One region of the Methylobacterium sp. B1 genome, then DNA from elsewhere that is predicted to be linked to it. Evidence: riboswitches for the same ligand, from Rfam matches in the RefSeq annotation. Region 1 holds a riboswitch; the other holds the start of a gene.

Region 1 (6,147 bases):
AGCCGCATGACCGACGCCCCAGAGCCGCCGGAAGCACCATCCGGGAAGATGGCCCTGCTGGTGGCCCTCACTCTCGCGGCCGTCGCCGCCGCCGCCTATGTCCTGATCCGTATGGATTAGTCCGGCCGTCGCCGCGCCGACGGACGATCCCGCTCCGTCGCTACAGGATTCGACAGCTCCCGTAGCTGACCTTGATCGCATTGCGCTCCTCGGGATTGAGCTGCGCCTCGACGAAGTTCAGCTTGTTCAGGTCGATCAGCAGGAAATAGACGCCGTGCTGCTCGGCCAAGTGGAGCTGCTGACGCCGCTGGGCTTCGGCAACGCCACCGTGGTGGTCGCCGTACCCCAGGCCTGGATCGACGTGCGCGACATGTCCGACCTCGACGAGGTCGCCGCCGGCATGCGCACCCGCCACGGGCGGCGCCTGCGGGTCGCCACCAAATACGTGAACCTGACCCGCCGGTTCTTCGCCGAGAAGGGCGTCGCCGATTACCGGATCGTCGAGAGCCTCGGCGCCACCGAGGGGGCGCCGGCGGCGGGCTCGGCCGAGATCGTGGTCGACATCACCACGACGGGGGCGACGCTCTCCGCCAACGCCCTGAAGGTGCTGGACGACGGCATCATCCTGCGCTCGGAGGCGAACCTCGTCGCCTCGCTGAAGGCGCCCTGGGGCGAGGGCCAGCGGGCGGCGCTCCGCACCGTGCTCGGCCGCATCGCCGCCGAGGAACGCGCCCGGACCACCCGGGAGGTGCGGGCCGCCCTGCCGGAGAGCGGCACCATCGACCTCGCCACCCTGGCGGGCCTGCACGAGGCCGAGCTGCCCTACGGCGCCCCGAAGGGCCCGGAGGGCGAGATCGTCCTGCGCTGTCCTGAGGGCGCGGTGTTCGACCTCGCCGGCGCCCTGGTCGAGGCGGGGGCGCGGGCCGTCACGGTGCGGCGGGTCGACTATGCCTTCGCGGCCGAGAACCCGCTGGCGGAGCGGCTGCTGGCGCGGCTCTGAGGAGGGCGGACCGTCGTGGTGGTGTCCGTGCGGAGCACCGCGACGGCTACGGGCCCTGCTTGGCGAATTCGGACAGTACCCCGCGCAGCACCTTGAGCCGCCCGTCGTAGGCGGCTGTCAGGCAGGCGACGTCGCCGCTGCAGGCGCGCCGCTCCGTCAGCCACGCCTCCTGATCGTCGCGCAGCTTGGCTTGGCCGCCCATGGGCAGCACGCTCTTCAGGATCTCGAACCGGGTCGCCATCTCGACGTCCCGGTCGTTGAGCGGGAGATGGGCACAGATCGCCTTCTCGTCCGGAGCCTCGGCCCTGTCGCACGGAAAGCTCGCGGCCCGGGCAGCCGGGGCGGCGATCGGAGCCGCGAGGGCGGCGAGGGCCAGGGCGAGGACGAGCGGATTCGGCATGGCCAGGAAACGGCCCGGCGGCGGAAAGGCTCCGCGCAGCGCGGCAGCCGGGTGAATCGACCCGGGATCAGAAGCCCGGCTTGACGATCGCCAGGATGACGATGCCGATCATGAGAAGCGTCGGCACCTCGTTGAGCACCCGGTAGAACCGATGACCGCGGGTGTTCCGGTCGGCGGCGAAATCCTTGACCATCCGGGCGAGCCAGCCATGGATACCGGTCATCGCCAGCACCAGCGCGAACTTCGCCTGGAGCCAGGGGCTCGCATAGAAGCCGCTCATCCAGGCGAGCGCCACCCCGAACAGCCAGGTGGCGATCAGGGCCGGGTTCATGATCGCCTTGAGCAGGCGGCGCTCCATCACCTTGAAGGTCGCGCTCTGCGCCTCCGAGCCCGGCGGCAGGCTCGCGTGGTAGACGAACAGCCGCGGCAGGTAGAGCATGCCCGCCATCCAGGCGATCAGGCTGATCACGTGGCCGGCCTTGATCCAGTCGTACAGCACGGGCGCAGCCTCAACCCTGGCCGCGCAGCCGGGCGAGCATCCGCTCGACATGGGCCACCGGCGTCTGGGGCGTGATGCCGTGGCCGAGGTTGAAGATGTGCGGCCGGCCGGCGGTCGCCTCCAGAACGGCATCCACCGCCGCGTCGAGGGCCGCGCCGCCCTCGATCAGCGTCTCGGGATGGAGGTTGCCCTGCGTCACCGTGGTGGCCGGCACCGTCGCCCGCAGGGCCTTCAGGTCCACCCCCCAGTCGACGCCGACGGCATCGGCGCCGGTCTCCGGCACCACCCGGGCATGGCCGTCGAGGCCCGAGCCGCGGGCGAACACGATGATCTTGGCGCCCGGCACCCGGGCGCGGACGCCCGCCACCATCCGGGCGATCGGCTGCAGGGACCAGCGGGTGAGGGCGTCCGCCGCGGGCGCGCCCGGCAGGGCGCTCTCCGCCACGTCGCCGACGGGCTCGACGGTGCCGTCGGAGGTCGGCACGGCGAGGGGCAGCGTGCCGGCATGGGACTCGAAGATCTGCACGGCGTCGGCGCCGGCCTCGAGCTGGCGCACGAGGTAATCGGTCTGCACCGTGACGAGGCGGTCGATCAGCGCGTCCACCAGCGCCGTGTCGCCCTCGGCCAGCGCCCGCGCGGGGGCGAGGTCCGGGGTGCCGCGACCGCCGATCATGTAGCTCGCCACCGTCCAGGGGGCGCCGCAGAAGCCGAGCAGCGTGGTCTCGCCGGGCAGTTCCGCGCGCAGCCGGGTCACCGTCTCGAAGACCGGTGCGAGATGGGTCATCACCGCCGGGTCGCCGGCCTCGCGCAGCTTCGAAAAGGCCTCCCGGCCGTCGAGGGGATCGAGGCGCGGCCCCTCGCCCTCCACGAAGCGCACGTCCTGACCGAGCGCATGGGGCACGACCAGGATGTCCGAGAACAGGATCGCGGCATCGAAGCCGAACCGCCGGATCGGCTGGAGCGTCACCTCGACGGCGAAGTCGGGGCTGTAGCAGAGGTCGAGGAACGAGCCGGCCTCGGCGCGGGTCGCCCGGTATTCCGGCAGGTAGCGGCCGGCCTGCCGCATCATCCAGGCGGGGGGCGGACCGATCGCCTCCCCGTCGAGGACGCGCAGCACCTTCCGCTCGGACTTGCGCTCCGTCCCCGTCATCGTCGTTCCCATCCCGTATCCGTCATCCCGCATGCCCGTCGGCGGACCTCCTGTCGAGTCGAGGCGCGCCGATCCCCACACAGGCCCCTTCGAAAAGAAAAGAGAGAATCTAGGACTCTGTTTTTTCTCTTGGGGGGCCGAATCACGGGGGCACAAAAGCGTCCACAGGCGGTCCCCGGCGCCGCGCCGTTAACGAGGCTTTAAAGGATTTGCTCCATCTTGCGAGAACGACCAGATCCGACAGCGCCTTGGCAACGCCGAGTCGTGTGCGGACCCCGGACGCGTCCCGGATTCTCCCAGTGAGTCGGAATCCATGCGCCCCGATCGTCTGCCTGTGAACGGCGGAGTCGATAGCGCGCACCGGTATCGCCCTGGACCGGCCCGGCGGGGCATCCTATCCACACTCATCGACTCCCCTGGCGGCCGGCGGTGGACAACGTGGCGCCGCGAATGGCGACCGCAGAGGCGATCGGAATGGGCCGCAGCTACTTCCACCTCCACCTCGTCTCCGACTCCACCGGCGAGACGCTGATCAATGTCGGGCGCGCGGCGGCCGCGCAGTACGAGGGCGTGTCGGCGATCGAGCACGTCTATCCGCTGGTGCGCTCGGCCGCGCAGCTCGACCGGGTGATCTCGGAGATCCGGGCGGCGCCGGGTCTCGTCCTCTACACCCTGGTGGGGGGCGACCTCGGCGAGCGGCTGGAGGAGGTCGCGCGGGAGACCGGCTCGCCCTGCCTGTCGGTGCTGCGGCCGGTCCACGACCTGCTGCGCGCCTATCTCGGCGCCGAGACCACGGCCCGGCCCGGCGCCCAGCACATGCTGAACGCCGAGTACTTCAAGCGCATCGACGCGATGAACTTCACCCTGGCCCACGACGACGGCAACCTGCCGGAGGATCTCGAGGACGCGGACGTGATCCTGCTCGGCGTCAGCCGGACCTCGAAGACGCCGACCTCGATCTACCTCGCCAATCGCGGCCTCAAGACCACCAACCTGCCGCTGGTGCCGGGCATGCCGCTGCCGCCGGCGATCGAGCGCGCCCGTAAGCCCCTGGTGGTCGGGCTGTTCGCCTCGCCGGAGCGGATCGTGCAGATCCGCCAGAACCGGCTCTCCAGCCTCAACGCCGACGAATCGTCCCTCTACGTCGACCGCTCGGCGGTGGCGGACGAGATCACCGCCTCCCGCCGGCTGTTCACCCGGAACCGCTGGCCGACCATCGACGTGACGCGCCGCTCCATCGAGGAGACCGCGGCGGCGATCGTCGACCTCTACCGCGACCACCGGCTGAAGTTCATCGCGGATTGAGAGGGGTTTCCGAAGGGCTCAGCCCTTTGGCGGGGTTCGGGGGCGGAGCCCCTGAACGACCCGGGCTCCGCCCCGGAGCCGCAAAAGCTCGCAGCCCTTTTGAAGCCGGGACGGCCTCAGCTGCCGCTCAGGACCGCCCGCACCAGGGTGAGGCCCGCCACCAGCCCGATCAGACCGGTCGCCACCGAGGCCCCAACGTAGAGGGCGGCGGCGGCGGTCTCGCCCCGGTGGTACAGGCTGATCGCGTCGAGGGAGAAGGTCGAGAAGGTGGTGAAGCCGCCGAGCACGCCCGTGGTCAGGAACAGCCGTGCCGGGTGACCCGCCGCGCCGCGCAGGGCGAAGCCCTCGGCGAGCACGCCCATCAGGAACGAGCCCAGCACGTTGATGATCACCGTGGCCAGGGGGAAGCCAAGGCCCGCAGCAGCCGGGCGACCGCCACGTTGATCCCGTGGCGGCACCCGCCCCCGAGCCCGGCTCCGACAACGACGATGAGGGTGTTGATCATGCCGGCCCTTCCTGTTCGGTCGGGCAGCCACGTCCTGTCGCGGCTTCGGCGCACGGCCCCACCGCGGACGGCTGAGGCGCGCCCGTGCGGTAGGAGCCATCAGCCCGGCCTCCGAGTCGGGCGGTTGTCGGGGCGCTCCATCCCCATCGGGACAGGCTTAGCGCAGGATGCCGGGAAGGGGAATCCGGTTTTCCGGCTCCCGCGCTGGTGGGTCGGGGGGCGCGGCGGGTTCACAGATCGGTTCGGATCGGCGCGGGTCCCCTCCCGTGCGGGAGAGCGGACCCGCGCCCTGTCATGAACCCACCGCGCTGGATCGATCGGCGAAGCCGCAAGGCTCAGCGGGCGTAGGCGAAGTGGCTGCGCTGCTCGATCTGGGCGGCATAGAAATCCTCGACCACCTCGCGGACCACCTCGGCCAGCTCGTCGCCCCGGTGCTCGTCGAGCTGGATGTCGCTGCCGACGGTCCGGCCGATGGCGCAGCTCGCAGCCCCCGGCACGAGGCGCTCGTTGTAGCGCTGGTTCAGGCCCGAGACCGAGATGTAGTTGCTGCCGCCGAGTTCCGGACCGTACTTGATCTTGATCTTCTGCTCGGTGTCGGTCCCGCGCAGCCGCGCGCAGAGGCTGATGAAGTTGTCCTGATCGATCTTGGCCTCGAGGCCGGTGATGCTGCCGTGGACGTTGTCCTCCTCGTTGAGCACCTCGGCCATGAGGTTCAGGACGCCGACCACCGGCTCCAGCGCCCGGGCGCCTTCCTCCAGGAGTTTCTTGCGGAAGTCGTTGCTGCGGGCATCCGCCTCCTGCAGCCGCGCGCGGAACCTGTCCTTGACCTCGTTGGCGCGTGCCATCGCGCTCCTCCCTGGTGGTTCATCCGATGCTTTGCCGCCCGGATGACCGAAACCTACGAGGCCAATTCAGATGACGCAAGATAGTGCAAAATATTGATGCCTGCCCAGAACTTGAGCCGTTGCACAGGAATAATACTTGCTCATGGACTGTGCAACGGCGGAGTCTCCGGGATCCGCGCCTATTTCAGGAGCTGCAGCAGGCTGCGTCCGGCCGGGGTCTTGAGTTCCTTGGCGTCGAGCGTGCCGTCCTTGTCGGGATCGGCCGCCTTGAAGCGCTGCTCGACCAGGGCGAGGTATTCCTTGCGGTCGAGGGTGCCGTCGTTGTCGGTGTCGGCGGCCTTCAGGTCCGTCTTGCTGACCCGGCCCTTCAGCTCCTTGGCGTCGACGGTCCCGTCCTTGTCGGTCTCGGCGGCGTCGAAGACCTTGCCGGCCGCGGCCTGGGC
Region 2 (14,047 bases), on a different contig from region 1:
GTGGACCGGCTCCTCGGCCGGGACTTCGGAAGTCGCGCCCGTCCCGCACCGCCGCGGGACCGGCGGCGGCGCAGGCCGCGCGCCGGCAGATCACCCTACGGCCGCACATAGCTCCACCCCTGCTCCTGTCGCTCCATGATCTGCACGACGCCGGAGGGAACGATCGTCGCCTGCGGCAGCAGCGGGATCGGATGCCCCTCGGCCTTCTCCATGGCGGTCTTGGTGTTGTTGCAGGCCGAGAACTGGATCTTCGACGGGAAGCCGGACTCGGCGAAATGCGCGATCCGGTCGGCCACGGTGGATTTGTCGGCCCGATACATGGCGAGGCCCGGCCCGAAGGCGACGATGTCGATCTCCACCGCCTCGTTCTTGGCGCGGTAATGATCGACCACGTTGGTGGCGTTGTTGAGCGTCAGGTTCATCGTGGCCGGGTCGGCTGTGTCCACCTGGAACACGACGCGGTGCCCCCTGCCCGTCTCTGCGGCGGAGACCGGGGCGGCGGCGAGCCCGGCCAGCAGGAACAGGATCGGGCGTCGGGGGAGCTGTCGCATGGCTGATCTCCGGTCAGGGCCGGCGCCTGTCGGAGCCCGTGACTTTGGCCCAGGCCCGGCGCCCGTGATAGCGAAGCCGCGGCTCCGAAGTCGATCCGGATCGGCGGTGCGATGCCGGGGAAGCGGCCGTGGCAGCGATATGGGTAACAGCCCTGGTCCGGGCGCTGGCCTCGGGAACCGTCGTCGTGCTGGCCTCCGTGCTGGCGGAACTCCTCGGACCGGTCTGGGGCGCCCTCATCGTCAGCCTGCCGGTCTCGGCCGGGCCGGCCTACCTGTTCATGGCCTTGGAACACGATACCGACTTCGTCGCCGGGGCGGCCCTCAACGGCTTCGCCGCCAATGCGGCGACGGGCCTGTTCCTGACCGTCTACGCCCTGCGGGCCAGCGGCCGGGATCTGGGCTCGACCCTCGGTCCGGCGACGCTGGCATGGCTGGCGGTGGCCATCCCCGTATCCGCCGCGTCCTGGACGCCGCTGACGGCCCTCGGGCTCAACGCGCTCGTCTATGGCGCGGGGACCCTCGCGACCCGGCAGGCGGTGCGAACCTCCCTCGTCCGGAGCGCGGTCGTCGCGCGGCCGCGACCGGTGGATCTCCTGGCCCGAGCGACGGCCGTGGCCCTGTTCGTGGCGGTTGTCCTGGCTGTCAGTTCGGCCCTGGGACCGGCGCGGACCGGGGTGGTCGCCGCCTTTCCGGTCACCCTGACGAGCACCTTCGTGATCCTGCATCGCCGGATCGGCGGGGGCTCGATGGCACGCTTGGCCAGCATTGCGATCCGGGGCGTCTTCGGCTTCGGCCTGGCGCTGCTCACGCTTCACCTGACGGTCCAGGCCCTCGGTGCCGCCGCCGCCCTGTGTGCCGCCCTCCTCGTCTCTTTGATCTACTCGGCCGGGCTTCTCATCCTGCAGCGCCGGCCCAGTCCGAAGGAGCCCGGCATCGTCACGCGGTGAAGCGGCGGGGCGTCTGATCCCCGGTGTCGCGGTACGCTCGACCGCCCTGTTGCGGGGGACGCGCCAGGAGCCGAAATCCTCGCGGCGGCGTCAGGCTGGACCCGCCACGCCGCCCCCCGGGACCCGACGCAATCCGGGATGCGCGCCCTCCGTCACGGTGTCAGACCCTCTCGGGCGCCGAGGATGCGGTCCCGGTCGGCACAGGCTGCCGCCCCTGCGCGCGCCGCTCCTCGACGCGCTGCAGGATGACGTAGAAGCACGGCACGAACAGCACCGCCAGGCAGGTCGAGGCCAGCATCCCGCTGAACACCGTGATGCCGATCGACTTGCGCGCGGCAGCGCCGGCCCCGGAGGCGGTGACGAGGGGCAGGACGCCGAGGATGAAGGCGAACGAGGTCATCAGGATCGGGCGGAAGCGCAGCCGCGACGCCTCCACGGCCGCGGCCGCGATGTCGAGACCGGCCTGCCGCTTCTCGCGGGCGACCTCGACGATCAGGATGGGCGTCTTGCTCGCCAACGCGATCAGCAGGATCAGGCCGATCTGCGTGTAGAGGTTGTTGGCGACGCCGAGCAGCAGCAGCGCCCCGACCGTGCCCAGGAGCGCCAGCGGCACCCCGAGCAGGACCGCCAGCGGCAGGATCCAGCTCTCGTACTGGCCGGCCAGGACCAGGTAGACGAGGAGGATGGCGAGCCCGAACACGAGGTAGATCTGCGCGCCGACCGCCTTCTCCTGGTACGACATCGCCGTCCAGTCATAGCCCGTGCCCGGCGGCAGCACCTTGGCGGCGATCTGCTGCATCAGGTCCAGCGCCTGCCCGGAGCTGAAGCCCGGCGCCGCCCCGCCCACGATCGTGGCCGTCGGGTAGAGGTTGTAGAGGCTGATCAGGGACGGGCCCTGCACGGTCTTGATCTCCACGATGGTGCCGAGCGGCACCATCGCCCCGTTGCCGGCCCGCACCTTCAGGTTCTCGACGTCCTCGGGGCGGAGCCGGTAATCGGGCGCGGCCTGCACGTAGACCTGGAAGGTCCGGCCGAACTTGTTGAACTGCGTGACGTAGGACGACCCCACGTAGCTCGAGAGCGTCGAGAAGACCTGCCCGACCGTGACGCCGAGCGCCTCGGCCTTGATCCGGTCCACTGCGATCGCGATCTGCGGCACGCCGGCCCGGAACGAGGTGTTGAGCTTCCGCAAGCCCGATTGCGCGTTTCCGTCGGCGACGATCGTCCGGGCGAGGCTCTCCAGCAGGGGGTAATCGAAGTCGCCGTTGCGCAGCTCCACCTGCATGGTGAAGCCGCTGGCATTGCCGATGCCCTGGATCGGCGGCGGGATGAGCACGAAGGTCGCGGCGTCCTCGACGCCCTCCAGCATCGTGTTGAAGCGGTCGTAGAGGCTGCGCAGATCCTGGCCCTTCTCCCGGGCCCGGGCGTCCCAGTCCTTGAGGACGACGTAGGCGACACCGGCATTGGGCAGGGTGGCGTTGGAATCGAGGACCGAGATGCCGCTGATGGTGAGCACGTTGTCAACGCCGGCCGTCGCCTTCGCCTGCGCGCTGATGCGCTGCATCACCGCGTCGGTGCGCTCCTTCGAGGCCCCGTCGGGCAGCTGGGCCCCGATCAGCACGTAGCCCTGATCCTCCGTGGGCAGGAAGGCGGTGGGCAGGCGGGTCAATCCCCATCCCGCCAGGCCGATCAGCAGGAGCGCGAGGACGGCCATGAGGCCGCTGCGCCGGACCATGTGGGCGATCAGCCGGGCGTACCAGCCCTCGACGACCCCGTAGACGCGGTTGAAGCCGCGGTAGAACAGGTTCCGCTTCTCCGGCGGCACCGGCTTGCGCAACCACAGGGCGCATTGAGTCGGCTTCAGCGTGGCGGCGTTGATCGCGCTGATCAGCGCGGTGGCGGCGATCACCAGGGCGAACTGCTTGTAGAGCTGCCCGGTCAGGCCGGGGAGGAACGCGGCCGGCACGAAGACCGACATGAGCACCAGGGTGATGCCGATGATCGGGCCGAACAGCTCCTCCATCGCCTTCTCGGCCGCCGCCCGGGGCGAGAGGCCCTCGTCGATATGGTGGGCCACGCCCTCAACGATCACGATGGCGTCGTCCACCACGATGCCGATCGCCAGCACGATGGCGAACAGCGTCGAGAGGTTCACGCTGAAGCCCATCGCCGCCATGGCGGCGAAGGCGCCGATGATGGTCACCGGCACCGTCGTCGCCGGCACCAGCATGGCCCGCCAGTCCTGGACGAAGACCAGGATGACGATCAGGACCAGCACGGCGGCCTCGAACAGCGTCCTGTAGACCTCGTGGATCGAGGCCTGGACGAACGCGGTCGTGTCGAACGGGATGGCGTAGACGAGGCCCGGCGGGAAGGTCTTGGCGAGTTCGGCCATCCGGGTGCCGACGGCGTTCGCCACCGTGAGCGCGTTCGCCTCCGGCAGCTGGTAGATGCCGATGCCGGCGGCGGCCTGACCGTTCAGGGTGAAGGACTGGCTGTAGGTCTGCGCGCCGAGTTCGACCCGGCCGACGTCGCGCAGGCGGGTGATGCGGCCGCCGTCCTGCGCGTCCGCCTTGATGATGATGTTCTCGAAGTCCGGGGCGTCGTTGAGCCGCCCGTTGATGTTGAGGGTGTACTGGAAATCCTGTCCGGTCGGCACCGGCGGCATCCCCAGGGCCCCGGCGGTGACCTCCTGGCTCTGCTGCTGCACGGTGTTGATGATGGCGTCGGGGGTGAGGCCCCGGGCCTGGAGCAGATCGGGGTCCAGCCAGATCCGCATCGCGTACTGGCCGGCGCCGAACACTGTGACGTTGCCGACGCCGGGGAGCCGGGCCAGCTCGTTCTGCACGTTGATCACGCCGTAATTCGACAGGAACAGGCTGTCGAACTTCCCGTCGGTGGCCGACAGCGTCACGAATTGCAGGATTGCGGTGGATTTCTTCTGGGTCGTGACGCCCTGGACCTGGACCGCCTGCGGCAGCGAGGACATCGCGATCGCGACGCGGTTCTGCACCAGCACCTGCGCCTGATCGCCGTCCGTCCCGATCGCGAAGGTGACCGTGAGGGTGTAGGTGCCGTCGCTCGCGCTGGTCGACTGCATGTAGAGCATGCCCTCGACGCCGTTGACCTGCTGCTCGATCGGCAGCGCCACCGTGTCGATCACCGTGCGGGCGCTCGCACCCGGATAGCGCGTGGTGACCTGGACCGTCGGCGGCACGACGTTGGGGTATTGCGACACGGGCAGGTTGAGGAGCGACACCGCGCCGACCAGCACCATGATCAGGGCCAGCACGTTGGCCAGGACCGGCCGCTCGATGAAGAAGCGCGAGATCATGCCGTTGGCCCTCGGTGCCGGCGTCTCAGGGGCGGTCCGCCGCATCGGCGGGCCGCGGATGGGCGGATGCCGGCCTCCGGTGACCGGGCGGATCGGTGCCCTGGACCATCGGTCTCGCGGGCTCGGCCGGGCGCACCGGCCGGTGTCTCACCGCTGAAGCGGCGCCGGGCTTGGGGAGGCCTCGGCCACCGCCGACTTCTGGGGTGCGATCTTGGCCCCGGGGATGGCTCGCTGGATGCCGTCCGTGACGACCCAGTCGCCGGGGGCGAGCCCCGCCTCGATCACCCGGTACCGCCCGTCCCGCGCCCCGAGCGTCACCACCCGCTGCGCGACCGTGTTGTCGGCCCCGACCGTGAGCACGTAGCTGCCCTGCTGGTTCGTCCCGATGGCGTCGTCGCGGACCAGCAGCGCCTTGTCGTCGCGGCCGACCGGGATCCGGACCCGCACGAACAGGCCCGGGAGGAGCGCGTGATCGCCGTTCTCGATGAGCGCCCGGGCCAGCAGGGTGCCGGTGGACGGATCGACCTGCGGCGCGAGGTAGTCGAGCCGGCCGGTATGCGGATAGCCGGTCTCGGTCTGCAGGCCGATCTCCACCGGTATCTTGGCCAGATCGCCCAGCGGCTGCTGCGTCGCGCGCAGGTGCTGCTTGACCAGCAGCACCTGCTGCTCGCTGACGTTGAAGTAGACGTAGAGCGGATCGATGCGGACGAGCTGCGCCAGCTTGGTCGGCCCGCTGATGCCGACGAGCGCCCCGACATCCGCCAGGTGGTTGGTGACCACGCCGTCGAAGGGCGCGGAGACCTGCGTGTAGCCGAGGTTGATGGTGGCGATGTCGAGGTTGGCCTGCGCCTCCATGACGGCGGCGCTGGCTTGGTCCTGCTTGGTCTTCGCGTCCTCGACCCGGGCCTGCGAGGCGAATTCCTGCCGCCCCAGCGTGGATTGGCGCTGATATTCGGACTGGGCGTTCGCCAGGGCGGCCTGCTGCGCCGCCAGGGCGCCCTGCGCCTGCTTGAGCTGCGCCTCGTAGGTGTTGCGCTGGATGGCGAAGAGCGGCGCGCCCGCCTTCACCACGGTGCCGTCCTTGTAGGTGATCGCCTCCAGAAAGCCCTGGACCCGCGCCTCGAGATCGACGGCCGCGAACGCCTTGGTGTTGCCGGTGAGTTCGAAGTAGCGCGTCACCGTGCGCACGACCGGCTGCGAGACCGAGACGCCGGGCGGCGGTGGCGGGACGTACTGGTTCGAATCGCGGCAACCGGCAGCGCATCCGGCGATGGCCGCGAGGGCGAGAAGACGGACGGATCCGGGAAGCTGCAGCACGATCGGCACGGCCGGCCCTCAACCTGAGATCGTTACGGATGGTCTTTGGCCTCGGTCCTGCCGCGGCTACTGACCATCCTCGGCCTTGGCTTCCCGGGCGAGGGTCAGGCATTCGAGCAGATCGACATAGCTGGGCAGGCCGTCGAGTTGCGCTTCCGCCGCGCAGCGTGTCCGGTCACCGGCCGGGTAGCTGGACCACTTTTTTTCGACCTCGGCCCGCGCCGACCCCTCATCCTCGAGGCAGAGCGTCTGCCGGCCGGCATCGAGGGTCATCTGCTGCGTCGCCGCCCGGCAGCTGCCGTGAACGTCGAAGACCGGCATCGTGTCCGAGACCGGCGTCGCCAACGCCAGCTCCATCAGCAGGGCAGGAACGGCAAACATCATGATCGACACACCCGCGCAGCGCGCCAACCGGACAACCCGGTCGATCCTGACTTTGGCGGCCCAACACAGATGCCCCGCCCTGCGACAATACAGGTTCGATGCGCAAACGGGCCCGATTCGGTCGCCTTTGCTCTATCGATAGCACATTTCGCAGCTGAGCCATGGCCTCAAAAATTGTTATCAACCAAGGCGGACCACCGAATCCCGAGATCCCCCGGCAGATCGGGCCCACGATGTATTTACGTCTTATTTAAACGTCCCAACCGATACGGGACAGCAACAGACCCAATGATACACCTGCATCACGGTATTTCGGCGCCCCCAGGATCGACGGCCCGCGATGATTCATTTGTGAAAGACGGGCGCCGCCAAGGCGAGGGGATCGGCCGGTCTTGGACCCGGCGGAGTGGGACGATGGACCGAGCCCCGAACAGCCGAACATGCAGGGTTCGTCGCGGTCGCGCGATCCCCCCTCCCGTCGGCCGGCCGGACGGGGCCGGTGTCGCGATCCCCTGCCTGTCGGCTTGGCCGCCGTCTCACCGCTCTGTGCGGTGGAGATGCCACAGCGCGCCGACCAGCCCGAGATTGGCGAGGCTCAGGGCGAGCAAGAGCCACAACAGGGCCTCCGGGCTGGCCTGGGTCAGCACGAACGCGCCGGCCGGCGGGGCGAGCGCCTGCGCGACCAGCCCCGGCCGCGCCAGGCGGCCGACCACCAGCGGGTAGCGCACCGGACCGAACAGGGCCAAGGGCACCGTGCCTCGCGCGATCGAATAGATCCCGTTGCCGCCGCCGTAGAGCACCAGCCAGATCCCGACGCCCGGCAGCCCCAGGGCCAGCAGCACCAAACCCAGCGCCACCAGGCCCAGGGCGGCGGTGAGAGTCCACAGCGGGTGATGCCGCCCTTCGAACGACATCTCCACGATGCGGGCGCCGACCTGCGCCGGGCCGATCAGCGCCGCGTAGGACACGGCGGACGCCAGCGCCACGCCCCGCGCCTGCAGCAGCGTCAGCAGATGCACCGACACCAGCGCCATGATCGCGCCGCCGAGGACCAGCACCCCGGCGAACAGCCGGAACGCCCGCCGCTCGGAGGCGGACAGAGGGCCGGTGCGCGCCGCGCGGTGCTCCGCCGCCGCCGCCGGCGGGTTCGGGATCAGCAGGAGCACCAGCGGCAGCGTGACCCCGAGGTGCAGGCCGGCATAGGCGAGGCAGGCGCCCCGCCAGCCGACCTGCGCGACCAGGAACGCCGAGAGCGGCCAGCACACGGTGCTGGCGAACCCGCCCCACAGGGTCAGGGTGGTGATCGCCGGCCGTGCCGCCGCCCCGTAGAGGCGCCCGAGGGTGGCGAAGGCCGGATCGTACAGGCCGCAGCCCATGCCGAGCCCCAGCAGAAGCCAGCCGGCCAGGTAGACCGGCAGGACCGGCGCGGCGGCCAGCGTGATCAGGCCGGCCGCCAGCAGCAGCGCCGCCAGCGCCAGAACCGGACGGCCGCCGTGGCGGTGGATCGCCGCCCCGACATGCGGCGCGGCGAACGCGGCAACGAGGAGCCCGAGGGACAGACCGCCGACCACCCAGGCCAGCGGCCAGCCGGTGCTCTCCGCCACCGGGCCGGCGAGCACGGCGGGCAGGTAGAACGAGGACCCCCAGGCGAGGATCTCGATCACGCCGAGGGCGGAGATCACCGGCCAGCGCCGTCCCCCGGACACGCGCGGCCTACCGGGGACCGAGCAGCGGCAGCCAGGCCGCCAGCGCCAGCAGCGTGGCCAGCAGCACGGGCGGGGTGATGACCAGGCCGACCTTCATGTACTGGCCCCAGGTGATCCTCTGGCCCTTGCTGTCCAGGACATGCAGCCAGAGCAGGGTGGCGAGGCTGCCGATCGGCGTGAACTTCGGCCCGAGGTCGCAGCCGATCACGTTGGCGTAGACCATCAGCTCGCGGGTCAGCGGCGACAGGTCCGGCGCCCGCTCGATCGCGAGCGCCCCGATCAGCACGCTCGGCATGTTGTTCATCAGCGACGACAGGATCGCGGCGGCAAAGCCGGTGCCGATGGTGGCGGCCCACGGGCCGTGGCCGGCGAGCCAGACCAGGCCCTTCGCCAGCGCGTCGGTCAGGCCGGCGTTCCGGAGGCCGTAGACCACGAGGTACATGCCGAGGCTGAACAGCACGATCTGCCAGGGGGCGCCGGTCAGCACCTTGCGGATCGGGATGATCCCGCCCCGGTTGGCGAGCAGCAGGAGCACCGCGGCGCCGGCGCAGGTGACGGCCGACACCGGCACCCCGAACGGCGCGGTGACGAAGTAGGCGGCGAGCAGCACGCCGAGCAGCGGGAACGCCGCCCGGAACACCAGCGGATCGCGGATCGCGTCGGCCGGGCGTTCGAGGGCATCGACCGGGTAGGCTTCCGGCACGTCGCGCCGGAAATAGGCCCCCAGCACCAGCAGCGTCGCCGCCAGGGACACCAGGTTCACCGGCACCATCACGGCGGCGTACCGGCCGAAGGTCACGGCGAAGAAGTTGGCGGAGACGATGTTGACCAGGTTGGAGATCACCAGCGGCAGGGAGGTGCTGTCCGCCACGAACCCGCAGGCGACGATGAACGCCAGGGCCGCCGCCGGCTTGAAATCGAGCCGGAGCAGGATCGCCAGCACGATCGGCGTCAGCAGCAGCGCCGCGCCGTCGTTGGCGAACACCGCCGCGATGGCCGCGCCGAGGAGCACGACCAGCGGGAACAGCCGCCGGCCCCGGCCGCCGCCCCAGCGGGCGATGTGCAGGGCCGCCCAATGGAAGAACCCGGCCTCATCGAGCAGCAGGGAGAGGATGATGAGCGCCACGAAGGTGAACGTGGCGTCCCAGACGACATGCCAGACCACCGGAATGTCGCCCGGATGGATCACGCCCGCGGCGAGAGCGACCCCCGCGCCGGCCAGTGCGCTCCATCCGATCCCGAGGCCCCTGGGCTGCCAGATGACGAACACGAGGGTGGCAAGGAAAATGGCGAGCGCGAGCATCCGGGCGATTTCGTCTTATGGGTCGGTGTGAGGCTCAGGCCGTGGCGACGCGGCGGCCGTGCTCGTCCACGACCCGCTCACCGTCTTCCTTGACGAACTCGCCCTGCTGCACCGGCAGAAGATCGAGCACGGCTTCCGACGGTCGGCACAGGCGCACGCCCTTGGGCGTGACCACCAGCGGGCGGTTGAGGAGGATCGGGTGCGCCGCGATGGCGTCCAGGAGCTGCGCATCCGTCAGCGCGGGATCGCCGAGGTTCAGCTCCGCGAACGGCGTGCCGCTCTCCCGCAGCACCGCACGCACCGACAGACCGGCGCGGGCCAGGAGCTGCACCAGCAGCGCCCGCGCGGGCGGGGTTTTGAGGTACTCGATCACGTGCGGCTCGATGCCGGCGTTGCGGATCATCGCGAGGGTGTTGCGGGACGTGCCGCATTCGGGGTTGTGGTAGATCACGACGTCGAACGGCTCAGGCATGGGCGGTCTCTCCAAGGGCGGGGCAGCAGGGTGCCAGGGCGGCCATCGCCGGGGTGCAGACCTCCGGGCGGCCCTGGCAGCAATCTTTCATCAGGAAGGCGATCAGGCCGGACAGCGCCGGGTAGGCGGCGCTGTAGATGATCGAGCGGCCCGCGCGCCGCGAGGCGACCAGGCCCGCGTGGCTCAGTTCCTTGAGATGATGGGACACGGTGGCGGCGGAGACGCCCACCGCCTCGGCCAGCACGCCGGAGGCCAGCCCGTCCGGGCCGGCGGTCACGAGCACCCGCACCAGGCGCAGACGGTGCTCCTGGGCGAGGGCCGCGAAGGCGGCGAGGGCTTGCGGCTCGTCCATATTCGTTACAATCTTCAAATCACTCTTTGAACGTACAAGAAAGCTGAACCTTGGACAAGCCGCGCCAGCCTTTCACCGATGGCCTGCCGAACCTGAGCGCCGCGCATTTCGTGGTGCCGACCCGCGCGCGCCTGGAGGCGGTCAAGCCGCTCACCCACGCCCCCCGGTTCCTGATCCTCTACGGCTCCCTGCGGGAGCGCTCGTTCAGCCGCTTCCTCGCCTACGAGGCCGCCCGGCTCCTGGAAGCCATGGGCGGCGAGGTGCGGATCTACGACGCGCACGGCCTGCCCCTGCCCGACGACACGACCGCCGATCATCCGAAGGTGCAGGAGCTGCGCGACCTCTCGATCTGGTCCGAGGGCCAAGTGTGGGTGTCGCCGGAGCGGCACGGCACGCTGACCGGCGTGATGAAAAGCCAGATCGACTGGCTGCCGCTCTCCGAAGGCAGCGTGCGGCCGACCCAGGGGCGCACCCTGGCCGTGATGCAGGTGTCCGGCGGCTCGCAGAGCTTCAACGCCGTGAACAGCCTGCGGATTCTCGGCCGCTGGATGCGGATGATCACGATCCCGAACCAGTCGTCGGTCCCGATGGCCTACAAGGAGTTCGACGAGGCCGGCCGGATGAAGCCGGGGCCGCTCTACGAGCGCGTCGTGGACGTGTGCGAGGAGCTGATGAAGTTCACGCTGCTGACCCGGGAGCGGGCCGACGACCTCGTCGACCGCTACAGCGAGCGGAAGGAGCGCGCGCCGGAGCGCCTGAGCGCCGTGGCCGCCGACATCGGCTTTGTGAAGCGCTGAGACACCCCGCCGCCGATGCGACCGTCCACGCGGGCGCCGTCGTGATCGCGGCGGCGACCGGCCGCCCGTGGGGCAGGTCTGTGCGGGACCAGGGTCCCAGCGCCCCGAGGGCCGACCGGATCCGCTGTCTCCGCGTCCACCCTCGGGGGAGCGACGGGTTCGCCCCCCCCGCACGCCGCAGGCCTGCACGAAGGGCCTTGACGCGCTTCGGAGGGGTCCCGTATCTCTCGAGGACGGCAATGGTGTCTGCCGGGCCATCAAGGCCGAACCGCCGTCAGGCTGATGACTCCTACTTCTTGCGATCCCGCAAAGTCCTGCGGCGTCGCATCAAGGGGATGTCATGCGCGCAACCTTCCGAAATCTGTTCACACGCTTCAACGTAGCGGCCTTTGTCCGCACGCGGCACGATCATGCCGTCTCGGTTGCGCGCTGGATCCTGGTTCTGCTGCCCATGGCCGCCGCCGTGGGCTCCCTGTGCGCGGCCTTCCTCTGGAGCCTCGATGCGGCCACCCGGGCGCGCTTCGCCTATCCCGGGCTGCTGTTTCTCCTGCCGCTCGGCGGCTTGGCTATCGGGCTGCTCTACCATCGCTTCGGCCAGTCCGTGGAGGGCGGCAACAACCTCATCGTCGAGCAGATCCATGTGCCCGGGGGCGGCGTGCCCCTGCGCATGGCGCCGCTGATCTTCCTCGGCACGGTGGTCACGCATCTGTTCGGCGGATCGGCGGGCCGCGAAGGCACGGCCGTCCAACTGGGCGGCAGCCTCGCAAGCGCCTTCGGCAAGGCGGTCCGCCTGGATGCGCCGAGCTTCCGGATCATGCTGATGGCCGGGATCGCCGCGGGGTTCGGCGCCGTCTTCGGTACGCCACTGGCCGGCGCGGTCTTCGCGCTCGAGGTCCTCGCTGTCGGACGCGTCGAATATGCGGCCCTCGTGCCCTGCCTCGTCGCGGCCGTGGTCGGCGACTGGACCTGTCAGCTGTGGGGCATCGAACACGGGGTCTACCGTATCGACGACCACGCCGGAGCCGTCGGCACGCACATGGTCGAGCCGCTGCTCCTGGCCAAGGTCGCGGTGGCAGGCGTGGCCTTCGGACTGGCCGGCCTGGTGTTCGCCGAGGCGAACCACATGCTCGGCGGATGGTGCAAGCGGGTCATCGCCTTCGCGCCCCTCCGCCCCGTGGCGGGCGGCCTCGCGGTGATCGCCCTGGTCTACCTCTGTGGCACGCGGGATTACCTGGGACTGGGCGTCTGGTCGGCGGATCCGCACGGGCTGACCATCGCCCGCTTCTTCGGTCCGGAGGTGCATCCCTGGAGCTGGGCGCTCAAGATGCTGTTCACGGTCGTCACCCTGAGCGCCGGGTTCAAGGGCGGCGAGGTCACGCCGCTGTTCTTCATCGGCGCGGCCCTCGGCAACGCGCTGGCCGGGGTGCTGGGGGCGCCGGTGGATCTCCTGGCCGGCCTCGGGTTCGTCGCCGTGTTTGCCGGAGCGGCCAACACGCCGCTGGCCTGCACGCTGATGGGTATCGAGCTGTTCGGCGCCACGCACGGCGTCTACATCGCGACCGCCTGCTTCCTGGCCTACCTGTGCTCCGGGCACAGCGGCATCTACCTGTCGCAGCGCATCGCCGTCCCGAAGGTTTCCGTGGGCACCCTGCCGCCGGACGCCACCCTGCGCCATGCACGCACGCACCGCGCGGCCCGGCTGACCGCGCCGGCCCCCGTGTCGGCCCCCGTGTCGGCCCCCGACAGATAGGTGCGCCCCAGGGCTTCGACGCGTCCGGTCGTCCCGGCCGGGATCGGGATGGTGCGGGCATCTCCATGACGCGCGCCGACGACGCGCGCCGACAGGGCTGGACCACGCCAAGCCCGTTCCCTGGGGGGCTCCAGGCCCCTCTGCCGGGAACGGGTCGTGCAGGCGAAGGCCGACGGCCTGCTCAAGGCCGTCGGCCGAGGACGCCCCGGTCTCAATGGGCGCCACCCGGCCCCCGCAATCCGCGCCCTGCCCCTGCACCGCCGTCGGGCCGGCCCGCAAGCGGCGGAGCCGGCCCGCGCCGGGAGGGCGGACCGGGAGGATCCGGCCAGGGGCTCGTCAGGCGGCGCGGACGGTTGCGAGGAAGCGGGCGACCTCGGCACCGAGATGCTCGGACTGGCGCGAGAGTTCGGACGCGGAGGCGAGCACCTGGCTGGCCGCGGCGCCGGTCTCCTCGGAGGCCTGCGCGACGCCCGCGATGGTGCCGGTCACCGCGGTGGTGCCGGTCGAGGCCTGCGCCACGTTGCGCAAGATTTCATGCTTTGCCGCCCCCTGTTGCTCCACCGCCGCGGCGATTGAGGTCGCCACGCCGTCGATCTCCCGGATCCGCCCGGTGATCCCGCCGATCGCCGTCACGGCCTGCCCGGTCACCTCCTGCACCGCGCCGATCTGCCGGGCGATCTCCTCGGTCGCCTTGGCGGTCTGCTCGGCCAGCGCCTTCACCTCGGCAGCCACCACCGCAAAGCCCCGCCCCGCGGCGCCGGCCCGCGCCGCCTCGATCGTGGCGTTGAGCGCCAGCAGGTTGGTCTGCCCGGCGATCCCGGAGATCATCCCGACCATGTCGCCGATCCGGGCGGCGGTCTGGCTGAGCGCCTGGACCAGGGCGGCGGTCTGGTCGGCCTCGCCCACCGCCGATTGCGCGAGCCGGGCCGAGCCGGTGACCTGCCGGCCGATCTCCTGCACCGACGAGCCCAGCTCCTCCGCGGCGGCCGCCACGGTCTGGACGTTGGCGGCGGCCTCTTCCGCGGCGGCCGCCACGGTGGTGGATTGCGAGGCCGTCTCCTGGGCGGTGGCGGTCATCTGCCGGGCGGTGGCCTGCAGCTCCGTGGCCGAGGACGAGACCATGCCGACGACGCC

Evidence for each region. Region 1 has a riboswitch for fluoride ahead of crcB (fluoride efflux transporter CrcB). Riboswitches for the same ligand answer to the same signal wherever they lie in the genome.
Region 2: another riboswitch for fluoride. It lies ahead of I53_RS19345 (voltage-gated chloride channel family protein); the one in region 1 lies ahead of crcB (fluoride efflux transporter CrcB).

Annotation. Positions count from the first base shown of each region.
Region 1 covers NZ_BACT01000087.1:162-6,308, forward strand. Annotated here, with positions in the region: gene I53_RS35650 (hypothetical protein) at 161-289, opposite strand; partial or broken gene hisG (ATP phosphoribosyltransferase) at 290-1,000, shown strand; gene I53_RS02480 (lysozyme inhibitor LprI family protein) at 1,047-1,400, opposite strand; gene hemJ (protoporphyrinogen oxidase HemJ) at 1,468-1,899, opposite strand; gene I53_RS02490 (uroporphyrinogen decarboxylase) at 1,910-3,061, opposite strand; gene I53_RS02495 (pyruvate, water dikinase regulatory protein) at 3,524-4,354, shown strand; partial or broken gene crcB (fluoride efflux transporter CrcB) at 4,471-4,859, opposite strand; fluoride riboswitch at 4,943-5,013, opposite strand; gene I53_RS02505 (hypothetical protein) at 5,195-5,704, opposite strand; gene I53_RS02510 (EF-hand domain-containing protein) at 5,884-6,147, opposite strand, start outside.
Region 2 covers NZ_BACT01000653.1:5,275-19,321, forward strand. Annotated here, with positions in the region: gene I53_RS19295 (hypothetical protein) at 96-551, opposite strand; gene I53_RS19300 (hypothetical protein) at 680-1,498, shown strand; gene I53_RS19305 (efflux RND transporter permease subunit) at 1,659-4,832, opposite strand; gene I53_RS19310 (efflux RND transporter periplasmic adaptor subunit) at 4,980-6,158, opposite strand; gene I53_RS19315 (hypothetical protein) at 6,216-6,533, opposite strand; gene I53_RS19320 (MFS transporter) at 7,070-8,239, opposite strand; gene I53_RS19325 (arsenic transporter) at 8,247-9,542, opposite strand; gene arsC (arsenate reductase (glutaredoxin)) at 9,577-10,014, opposite strand; gene I53_RS19335 (helix-turn-helix transcriptional regulator) at 10,007-10,366, opposite strand; gene arsH (arsenical resistance protein ArsH) at 10,417-11,163, shown strand; fluoride riboswitch at 11,390-11,462, shown strand; gene I53_RS19345 (voltage-gated chloride channel family protein) at 11,504-12,913, shown strand; gene I53_RS19350 (HAMP domain-containing methyl-accepting chemotaxis protein) at 13,250-14,047, opposite strand, start outside.